One region of the Synechococcus sp. 60AY4M2 genome, then DNA from elsewhere that is predicted to be linked to it. Evidence: predicted binding sites of a transcription regulator. Region 1 holds the regulator's gene; the other holds the start of a gene.
What was found. The regulator NtcA, encoded in region 1, controls nitrogen genes in cyanobacteria. The targets are predictions, from matches to a motif close to GTANCNNNNGNTAC.
Positions count from the first base shown of each region.

Region 2: glnA (type I glutamate--ammonia ligase) is a predicted target of NtcA. The motif match lies at 3,292-3,305, and genes of this name have one in related genera.

Region 1 is NZ_AUMZ01000001.1:2,982,598-2,987,870, forward strand. Features, by position in the region: gene SYN60AY4M2_RS13050 (hypothetical protein) at 1-563, opposite strand, end outside; gene SYN60AY4M2_RS13055 (PDZ domain-containing protein) at 645-2,444, opposite strand; gene ntcA (global nitrogen regulator NtcA) at 2,711-3,385, shown strand; gene leuB (3-isopropylmalate dehydrogenase) at 3,501-4,646, opposite strand; gene petD (cytochrome b6-f complex subunit IV) at 4,789-5,273, opposite strand, start outside.
Region 2 is NZ_AUMZ01000001.1:332,827-338,099, forward strand. Features, by position in the region: gene SYN60AY4M2_RS01440 (SDR family oxidoreductase) at 92-820, opposite strand; gene SYN60AY4M2_RS01445 (hypothetical protein) at 887-1,468, opposite strand; gene glnA (type I glutamate--ammonia ligase) at 1,744-3,168, opposite strand; gene trxB (thioredoxin-disulfide reductase) at 3,541-4,971, shown strand; gene purL (phosphoribosylformylglycinamidine synthase subunit PurL) at 5,038-5,273, opposite strand, start outside.

The DNA.
Region 1 (5,273 bases):
ATGCCAGATTTAATTTCTTTGTAAAGCTTCTCGATCAGCGAGTACCTCTGACCCATAAGGTTTGATATCCAGTTCAGCTTGTTATCGAGTTCTCCTTCTGCATCGTTACTAGATGGGATCAGGTTCTTCATCATTATGTTCCTAGAACACAGAAATACCCCTATTTTCACCTGTTCAAGGCTAATCGTCCCTGGCGGCAAACTCTTGAGTCGCGCGCCAGCAGTTCGCTCGTTAGTTTCCTTCGTCTTTTGAAGGCTAGAACTTGAGCTTAGATTCTGGGAAATTTTTTCTGTACTTTCTAATAGCCTGCTCAGGATATTCTTCTGGTTACTTATGTTCTTAACTAGCTGACTTCTGTACTCAGCTAAATGCTGAAGGAAGTTTTGGTAACTTTCGGACAGACTTTCTGAGATATGAAGTTTGAAGCCCTCAAGATCAGCTTGTAACTTTCTTAGAATCTCATCCAGTAACTGACTATTAGCTCTTTGAGTGAGCCTACAGGTATAAACGCCCAGGCAGAAACCAATAGCCAATCCAATTAGAAGACCTAAAAGCAGAGTCATCTTCCCTTGATCCTATTTTCTTTAACCTAACTCAGGAGTTGTGAACAGCTAGGAAGATTTTAAAGCATTGCTACCTCCTGCTTACTCTTGAGCCAGAAGGGATCCCAGCCAGCCCTGCTGGAGCGCTTTCTGGGCGGGAGTGAGCTCAGGCAAGGCCTCCAGGGTGTACACATCCGGGCGGGGTGGATCCAAGGGGATCCAAAAGTGCTTTAACTGATTGCCTTGGAAGACGCTAAGACAAATGGTTTGGTGGGGCTGGTAGGCCGCCAAGCGTTCTGGCAAGTTGGCAGCGCTTACCCGGAAGCCATCCAAGGCCACCAACTCATCGCCAGCCCAGATGCCGGCTTTTTGAGCGGGGGATCCCATCTCGACGGCGCTGATGCGATTGCCTTCGCCGTTGAAGTTGAGGCCCAGGTAGGGGGGAGGGTTGGGTCGGCTGAAGTGAACCTTGAGGGTGAGGCCAAAGGGGTGGAGGTAGGCGTTGTAGTCTAGCTCTTCCGTGCCGTCCACATAGGCGGCGAAAAAGGGGCTGAGATCGGCGCCGGCTGCCCGCTCAAACGCCTCTTGCAAGTCTTGGTTGCTGTAGCCTTTCTCTGTCCGACCAAAGCGCTGCCACAGATCCCGCAGGGCCGTGTCCAGGGATCCCTGCCCCCCTGAGAGGTGGCGAATGTGCAGATCTAGCAGCCAGCAGACCAAAGCGCCCTTTAGGTAATAGGAAACCTGGCTGTTGAGGCTATTTTCGTGGGGACGGTAGAGCTTGATCCAGGCGTCGAAACTGGATTCTCGCAGCGATTGTACGGCTCGACCTGGAGTGCGCTGCAGCCGGCCAATTTGCTCGGCCAGGATCTTTAAAAAATCTTCGGCGCTGAGGATCCCTGCCCGCAGCAAGATGACATTTTCGTAGTAGCTGGTTGCCCCCTCGCAAAACCACAGACAGTCCACGTAGTTTTCTTGGTTGTAGTTAATTTTCTCCAAAGCCAGAGGGCGCAGCCGCTTGACGTTCCAAGCATGGAAAAGCTCATGGGCCAGCAGCGCCAAAAAGCGGCGGTAGGAGTGGGGCTGATGCAGCTCCAGTCCAGAATAATTGAGGGTGGCACTGTACTTGTGCTCCAGGCCGCCAAATCCCCCGGCTGACAAATGCACAATAAACCAGTAGCGGTCGTAGGGCAGCTCGCCAAAAAACGCCGCCGTGGCCCGGACAATTTTCTCGGCATCGGCCACCGCTTGCTCCAAATTTAGGGTGCCCGCTCCCCAGACCACGAAGTAGTGAGGGATCCCTTCCACCGCAAACGACCGCAACTGGTGCAGGCCCACCTCCACCGGGCTATCCACCAGCTCGTCGTAGTCTGCCGCCACAAAAGACTGGCCGGAAGCAGCATCCTCAGAAGAAGACCTCAAAGGTCGCAAACTGGTGGCGACGTGCCAGTCGGGTTTGGGAGGGATTATCGTCAAGGTGTAGGGCTCCCGCTCGCGACCGGGCACGTAGAGAAAGAGCGCCGCCCCGTTGAAGTAGGCGTGGGTGAGATCCAAATGGTTGGTGCGCACCGTCAGCTCGTAGGCGTAGACCCGATAGCGGATCGCGACAGCCGAACAGCGGGGCGGCTCGATCTCCCAAGTGTGCTTATCTACCTTCCGCCAGGCCAAAGGGATCCCTTGCTCCGTTGCTGCCTGAAACTCTTGCACATGGCGGGCATATTCCCGCACCAGGTAGGATCCCGGCGTCCACACCGGCAGCCGCAGTTGCAGAGGTACTTCTGGATCCACCTCTTGGATCTGTAGTTCCACCTCCAAAAGGTGATTGGCCGGCTCCGGCATCCGCACCGTGAAATGCTGACGGCTTAGCTGAGAAGGGGCGGCAACCCCACCCTGCGCGATCCCCATATAACTTTCCTCGCACCTCCCGCCTGCACCGTCCCAAAACAGTGCGCTAGAGGCATATCTTGGACAGGAGACAAGACTTCAAAGATGTAGCTCCTGCTACAAAGATATCCAAGCAGAGTCTTTTAGCTTAGGATAATCTTGCCGCCGAGGTCATTTTTGAGTCAAGGGTGGCTTGGGTCAATAGCGGGCAGCTCAACCCCGGCACTCCTGGCTGATCTTGTTGGGTTGATTCTAAGGGATAAACTGACCTTAAAAGGTTGAAGAATATGGCAGTGGCCATTGCAGAAAAATCTCTGGTTGCAGCCTTCAAACAGTTGGGAGGGCCTCACCATCCTCCGGTTATCGAAACGTTTGAGCGCGGTAAGACCATCTTCTTTCCTGGGGATCCGGCGGAGCGGGTTTACTTTTTGGTGAAAGGAGCTGTCAAGCTCTCGCGGGTCTACGAAATGGGGGAAGAAATTACCGTCGCTCTCCTGCGGGAAAACAGCATCTTTGGGGTGCTCTCCTTCATCACGGGGCAGCGCTCCGACCGCTTCTATCACGCGGTGGCCTTTACCCGCGTCGAGCTGCTCTCTCTGCCCATCGAACAGGTGGAAAAATCCTTGCGGGAGAACGCTGAGCTCTCCATGTTGCTCCTCAAGAGCCTGTCTTCCCGCATCTTGCAGACGGAGATGATGATCGAGACGCTGGCCCACCGCGACATGGGATCCCGTCTGGTCAGCTTTCTACTGATCCTCTGCCGCGACTTCGGGGTGCCCGGCCCCAATGGAGTCACCATCGATCTCAAGCTATCCCACCAGGCCATTGCGGAAGCGATCGGCTCCACTCGCGTCACCATCACTCGTCTGTTGGGGGAGCTGCGCAAGAAGAACTACATTTCCATCCACAAGAAAAAGATCACCGTCCACGACCCAATGCAGCTTGGCCATCGCTTTGTCTAGGGGGAGAAGCTGCCCCTAGGGCCGTTTCCAGGAATTTACCAGTCGGGACAATCCCTCCCTCTGGGAGAGGAGTAGCCGTGCCACCAGGGCAGGGCAGCGACGAGGGAACCTCCCCTCAACCACCAGGGGCTGAGAGCGATCCTTGGGGGGAGGCTTGCTGCTGGGCCAGAGCAGCCAAGATCTTTTCCCCCATTTCCCGACAGCCGACGAGGGTCATCCCCTCAGAGTAGATGTCGGCAGTGCGGTAGCCCTGGGCCAAAACCGCCTCGACGGCCTGTTCGATGCGGTCGGCAGCCTGGGGCTGATCCAAGGAGTAGCGCAGCAGCATTGCCCCGGAGAGCACCTGGGCAATGGGGTTGGCCTTGTCTTGTCCGGCAATATCTGGGGCTGACCCGTGTACGGGTTCGTACACCCCAGGGCCAGAGGATCCCAAAGAGGCAGAGGGCAACATGCCGATGGACCCGGTCAGCATCGCCGCCTCGTCGGAGAGGATATCCCCGAAGAGGTTCTCCGTGAGAATGACGTCAAACTGCTTGGGCCAGCGCACCAACTGCATGGCAGCATTATCGACGTACAGGTGGGACAGCTCCACGTCGGGGTACTCAGCCGCAATGGCGGTAACCCGCTCCCGCCACAGTTGTGACACTTCCAGGACATTGGCTTTATCCACCGAGCAGAGCTTGCGCCGGCGTTTGCGGGCCAGTTCAAAAGCCACACGGGCAATGCGATCCACCTCCGCCTCGCTGTAGGCCATGGTGTTCACACCCCGCCGGGATCCCTTGGCATCTGTGAAGATCCCTTTGGGTTGGCCGAAGTAGATGCCGCCGGTGAGCTCCCGCACCACCACCAGGTCGATCCCGGCAACCACCTCCGGCTTGAGGGAAGAGGCCTGCACCAGTTGCGGAAAGATCTTCACCGGGCGCAAGTTGGCAAACAGCCCCAGGCCCGCCCGCAAGCCCAACAAAGCCCGCTCAGGGCGCTTCTCCCGCGGCAGGGTGTCGTACTTAAAGTCGCCAACTGCCGCCAAGTAAACAGCATCGCTCTCCTGGGCCATTTTCAAGGTCTCTGGCGGCAAGGGATCCCCCGTGGCTTCGTAGGCGGCCCCGCCAATCAAGCCCTCCTGCCACTGGAGGGAAAACCCCACCTGAGCGGCAACCGCATCCAAAACCGCCCGCCCCACCTGCATGATTTCAGGACCGATCCCATCTCCGGCCAGGGCTGTAATCCGATAGGTTCGGATAGCAGAGGAAGGAACGCTCATGGGCGGTCACAGCAAAAGAATGCGTAGCGATATTACCATCCCTTGGCCCCCAGGTTTGCCGAAAAGTCCCCCACGTCCAAAAAAAGTGCAGCCCGGCCACCGGCCTGCTGCACTCAGAGTTATCAAGCCGATATTCTGCCCTCTAGAACAGGCCCAGGGTGACCCACTTATCCAGAGGCAAGGTGGCGCCAATGCCCAAATAGAGGGTGACCAAGGTGCCGATCAAAAACACCGTCGTCGCCACGGGGCGGCGCAGCGGATTCTGAAACTTGTTGACGTTTTCGATGAAAGGCACAAACAGAAGGCCGACCGGAATGGCCGACATCAGGGCAATGCCCAAGAGCTTGTTGGGAGCAATGCGCAAAATGTGAAACGCGGGGTAGAGATACCACTCCGGCAGAATTTCCAGCGGCGTGGCAAAGGGATCCGCCGGCTCGCCGACACCCGCCGGATCCATGACCGCCAGGCCGACAATCACCCCAATAGTGCCCAGGATCACCACCGGGAACATAAAGAGCAAATCGTTGGGCCAAGCGGGCTCCCCGTAGGTCATGTGGCCCATGTTCTTCTTCAGCTTGGCCAAAACTTTGGGATTGTCTAGGTCAACTTTGCGGGTAATCGCCTCGG
Region 2 (5,273 bases), 2.6 Mb from region 1:
CTCTCTTGCCTGGGGAAGTTCCCGCTGGCAATACCGACTTGTGCCAGCTCTGGATCCTGCAGCAGGGATTTCTTCCAGAACTCGGCAAGCCTTAGAGAAACTGGTGGCTTTCCGGCTGCAACACCACCTCGTTGGGCACGGCATTGGCAGGCATCGTCAGGACAAAGCGAATCGCCTCGGCAGCCGTGGCAGGGCTGAGCATTTTGTCCCGCTGCACCTTGAGGCTGATGGGATCCCAAAAGGGCGAGTCGATGCCGCCAAAGTAAAACAGGGTAAAGCGCACCCCAAAGCGCTTTAGCTCATCGGCCATGCACTTGGTAAAGCCGACCACGCCAAATTTGGCAGCACAATAAGCCGAGGCCATGGCCATGGGGTGGCGGCCCAGAATGCCGGGGAAGTTGAGAATATGGCCGGACTTCTGCTCCCGCATGGCGTTGGCCACCAGTTGGCTGGTGCAGAAGCTGCCCTTGAGGTTGACCGCCAGCATCCGCTCCAGCTCAACAGGGGTAATGTGCTGGGCAGGCTTGAGGATCCCGGCTCCGGCCAAGTTGATCACCACGTCGATCCGCCCGTGCCTTTGGAGGGTCTGGTTGACCAGGGCCTCCGCCTGAGCGTAATCCGTCACATCGGCAGGGATCCCCAGCCCGGAGGCAGCCCCCAGGGACATCGCTTTCTCCGCCAGCGTGCGCAAGGGATCCTCTCGCCGCGCCGCCAGCACCAGATGGGCTCCGGCCTGGGCCAAGAGAGGCACAAGGGCACTGCCAATTCCCCCTGTGGCCCCTGTAATGAGAACAACCGCCTGGGACAATGAGGAAGACACGTTACGTTTTTTAAACTCTTCCTCTCATCATACCCAGGGAGTGGCCTTGAGGGACGATCCAGAGAGTTAAACGCGACGCAGCCGCAGTCGTTGCACCCATTCTTCCCCGAAGCGCAGCCAGTCTGCCATTTTTTCTGGACTCACCTGTTGGTCGTCCCGCCAAACAATAAGCTGCGGCCCGGATCCCTCAGCGCAACAAGGAGGATGCTGCTCCAAGAAGCTAAGAAACCTAGGATGGAAGCGCAGGCGAATCTTGGCCTCATCTTCTCCGCGCAAAAGGTAGCTGCGGGAAAACCGAGGGTGGCCCTCGAAGTTGATATCTTGCATGCCAAAGGCTTTGGCAATGTCATGAAACAGGGGAATATTCGGATGTAGCCGAAAATGAGGTAGCCGTAGATCTTCGCAATAGGCCCAGAAAACAGACTGGCAATGAGTGCCGCGACTCTTGCCCCAGACAATCCTGCGACTCTTGCCCCTGCCGCTGGGGTACCTATACTGATAGTCAAAGGCACCGATCTCAGTTCCATCGATTAGCCGCTTGGACATTGAGTTGTAGAAACGTCGATCGTAGCCTTGTTCAAATAGTTTAAAGCCTGCCTGAAGCAAGCGGGAGCGGATCCCTTCGGGTAGCTCTGCTGAAAACGACATGCCCAGGCTCCTGGCCACCTGCTCCAAAGCTTCCCGACGCTTCTTCTCTAGATAGTCAGCTAGCTTCTCTAGATAGACAACAAGCGCCAGAAGGCCTAAGAGAATAAGGACCCAAATAATAAGAGCTATAAGCCATCCCATCCAAACCCCCCCTGAGTCTGTAAACTTCAGCACCCCCACCCAGAGTACCAGAGCAGGCACAAAAAAGGGATCCCTCCAGCAAGAAGGGATCCCGTTCAAAAGCCTTGGCCGAGAACTAATGGTTTAGATGAGAATCAGGCGTCGAAATAGAGCGCGAACTCGTAGGGGTGAGGCCGCAGGTTGATGGGGTTGATCTCGTTGTCAATTTTGTACTCGATGTAGGCCTCGATGAGATCTTCGGTAAAGACACCTCCCTCCAACAAGAAAGCGTGATCCTTCTGCAGGTTTTCCAGAGCATCCAGCAGGGATCCGGGCGTGGAGGGGATCTTGGCCAGCTCGTCTGGCTCTAGATCGTAGATGTCTTTGTCCAGGGGCTCGCCGGGGTGGATCTTGTTCTTGATCCCGTCCAAGCCGGCCATCAACATGGCCGAGAAGGCGATGTAGGGGTTGCAGGTGGCATCGGGGCAGCGAAACTCCAGCCGCTTGGCCTTGGGATTTTTGCCCGTGACCGGAATGCGAATGGAAGCCGAGCGGTTGCCCTGCGAGTAGGCCAGGTTTACCGGCGCCTCAAACCCGGGCACCAAGCGCTTGTAGGAGTTGGTGGTGGGATTGGTGAAGGCCAGGATGGCCGGGGCGTGCTTGAGCAGGCCGCCGATGTAGTAGAGAGCCGTTTCGCTGAGATCGGCATAGTTGCCCTCTTGGTAGAACAGGGGCTGGCCGTCTTTCCAGAGGGACTGGTGCGTGTGCATGCCGCTGCCGTTGTCATTGAAGAGGGGCTTGGGCATGAACGTCACCGTCTTGCCGTGCTTGCGGGCCACGTTCCGGATCACGTACTTGTAAATCATCATGTAGTCGGCAGAGGTGAGCAGGTCGGCAAAGCGGTAGCCCAGCTCTCCTTGCCCGCCAGTGGCCACCTCGTGGTGGTGCTTTTCGATGGGCACCCCCAACTTGGCCATGGTTAGCAGCATCTCGGTGCGGAGGTCTTGGTGGGCATCGGTGGGCGGCACAGGGAAATAGCCTTCTTTGTAGCGCGGCTTGTAGCCCAGGTTGCCCCCTTTCTCCTCCCGGCCTGAGTTCCAGCGGCCCTCAATGGAATCGACGAAGTAGTAGCCGGCGTTCTGAGTTTGGTCAAACCGTACATCTTCAAAGATGAAAAACTCCGCCTCGGGCCCAAAGTAAGCCGTATCGGCAATGCCTGTCGATTGCAGGTAAGCCACAGCCCGCATGGCTAGGCTCCGAGGACAACGGCTGTAGGGCTGGCCGGTGCGGGGTTCAATGATGTTGCAGATGAGGCTGAGGGTAGGCACTTGGAAAAAGGGGTCGATCCAGGCCGTTTTGGGGTCTGGCACCATGTACATGTCCGACTCGTTGATGGATTTCCAGCCCCGGATGCTGGAGCCATCAAAGGGCAGCCCTTCGCTAAAAACTTGCTCCGTCAGCATTGAAGAGTGGAAGGAGACATGCTGCCAGGTGCCAAAGAGATCCACAAACTTGAGATCCACCATCTGGACATCGTTGTCCTGGATCATCTGAAGCACATCTTGGGGCGTGGATGCCATTACTCTCTCCTGATTGGGTTGCGGTTGAGACTGGGGTAATCAAAGGTAGACGGGATCCCCACGCTTCGACTTGAATGGGCCAAAAGCGCTCACCCATCCTAGAAAAGCCGATCTCAGCATTTTGTAGTTTCTGATACGAAATTGCCCTGGCTTTGGCCTTCTGCTCCAGAGGTTGGCCATCGCGCCTCTCAGCCAGGCGTTTCTGCCCTGTTGTCCTCCAGACAGAGACAAAACCCTGTCCCCCTAGCTAGAGGAAAGCGAAAATGGGACTAACAAGCTCCAGCCTCGCCGAGGGTACCAGCTCGTGTTAGGCTAAAACGTAGTCGTTATGAGTTTGGTTTAGTTTTCAGCAACAGCAAGGAGCGACATCGGATGACAGAGCAAAGTCGGGTTGAGAACGTGGTGATTATTGGTTCTGGCCCTGCTGGGTTTACGGCGGCCATTTATGCCGGGCGTGCCAACCTGAAGCCGGTTGTGTTTGAGGGGTTTCAGGTGGGCGGGATCCCGGGCGGGCAGTTGATGACCACCACCGAGGTGGAGAACTTTCCGGGTTTTCCCGAGGGCATCAGTGGCCCCCAACTGATGAAAAACATGCGTGCCCAGGCGCAGCGGTGGGGGGCAGAGCTTTACCCCGAGGACGTCACCTTTGTGGATCTGAGCCAGCGGCCTTTTGTGGTTCGCTCTGACGAACGGGAAGTGCGCACCCACAGCCTGATTATTGCCACCGGGGCCACGGCCAAGCGCCTGCACTTGCCCGGAGAGGAGATCTACTGGAACCGGGGCATGTCGGCCTGCGCCGTCTGCGATGGGGCCATGCCCATGTTTAGGGGGGTGGAGCTGGTGGTCATTGGCGGCGGCGATACCGCCTGTGAGGAGGCCACCTACCTGACCAAGTTTGGATCCCATATCCACATGCTGGTGCGCAGTGGCAAGATGCGGGCCAGCAAGGCCATGCAAGACCGGGTGCTCAACCACCCCAAGATTACCGTCCACTGGCACACGGAGGCGGTGGAGGTTCTGGGCGACGGCCTGCGCCTGACGGGGGTGAAGGTGCGCAACAACCAGACGGGCGAGATTCGGGAGATGGCAGTGGGCGGCCTGTTCTACGCCATCGGCCACAAGCCCAACACCGACTTGTTCAAAGGGCAACTGGAACTGGATGAAGTGGGCTACATTGTCACCCGCCCAGGATCTGTAGCCACCAGTGTAGAGGGCGTGTTTGCCGCCGGGGATGTGCAGGATCACGAGTTTCGCCAGGCCATCACCGCTGCCGGCACCGGCTGTATGGCGGCCATGCTGGCGGAGCGCTGGCTCTCCGAACACGGCCTGGCACAGGAGTATCACGTCGTCCCTCAAAGCCATCTTGAGCCCGCTTCTGCCTCTGCTGTCGAGGTAGAGCCGGAGGGAGACTCGGCTGTTGAGGAGGCCAGTTTTGAGCAGGAGGTGCAAGATGACCTCGACTTCAGCCAGACCTGCCACGAGGGGAGCTATGCCCTGCGGCGGCTCTACCACGAAAGCGATCGCCTGCTGATGGTCAAGTACACCGCCCCCACCTGTGCCCCTTGTCATGCCCTCAAGCTGATCTTGAACAAGGTCATCGAAGAGTTTGCCGACAAGCTGCATGTGGTGGAGATCGACATCGAGAAAGACCCGGAGATCGCCGAGGCAGGGGGGGTCACCTGCACGCCGACGGTGCAGTTTTTCAAAAACAAGGAGCTGGTGGCTCAGGTGGTGGGTGTCAAGCCCAAGTCCCACTACCGGGAGGTGATCCAGGCGAATTTGTCTGAGGCAAAATCAGCTTGAGGTAGTCCCCCTCACCCCCGGCCCCTCTCCCAGCCCCTCTCCCTGAGGGAGAGGGGAGCTAGGCGGCTAGTCGGCAAAGGCGCTGTAGTAGGCACCCTGCAGGGCGGCCAAAGAGACTGACAACAGGGGATCCCCTTCTGCCGTTGTCAACACCAACGGATCCGCAGGCCCGCCCACCTGTCCTAGAAGCTGCCACTGGCCGGGGAGCTGCGACTCTAAGTAGGCTTCCCAAGGAGAGCGCTGGGCCGGGTCCACAGAAACGAGGATGCGGCTGGATCCCTCGCCAAAGAGGGCCTGATCCC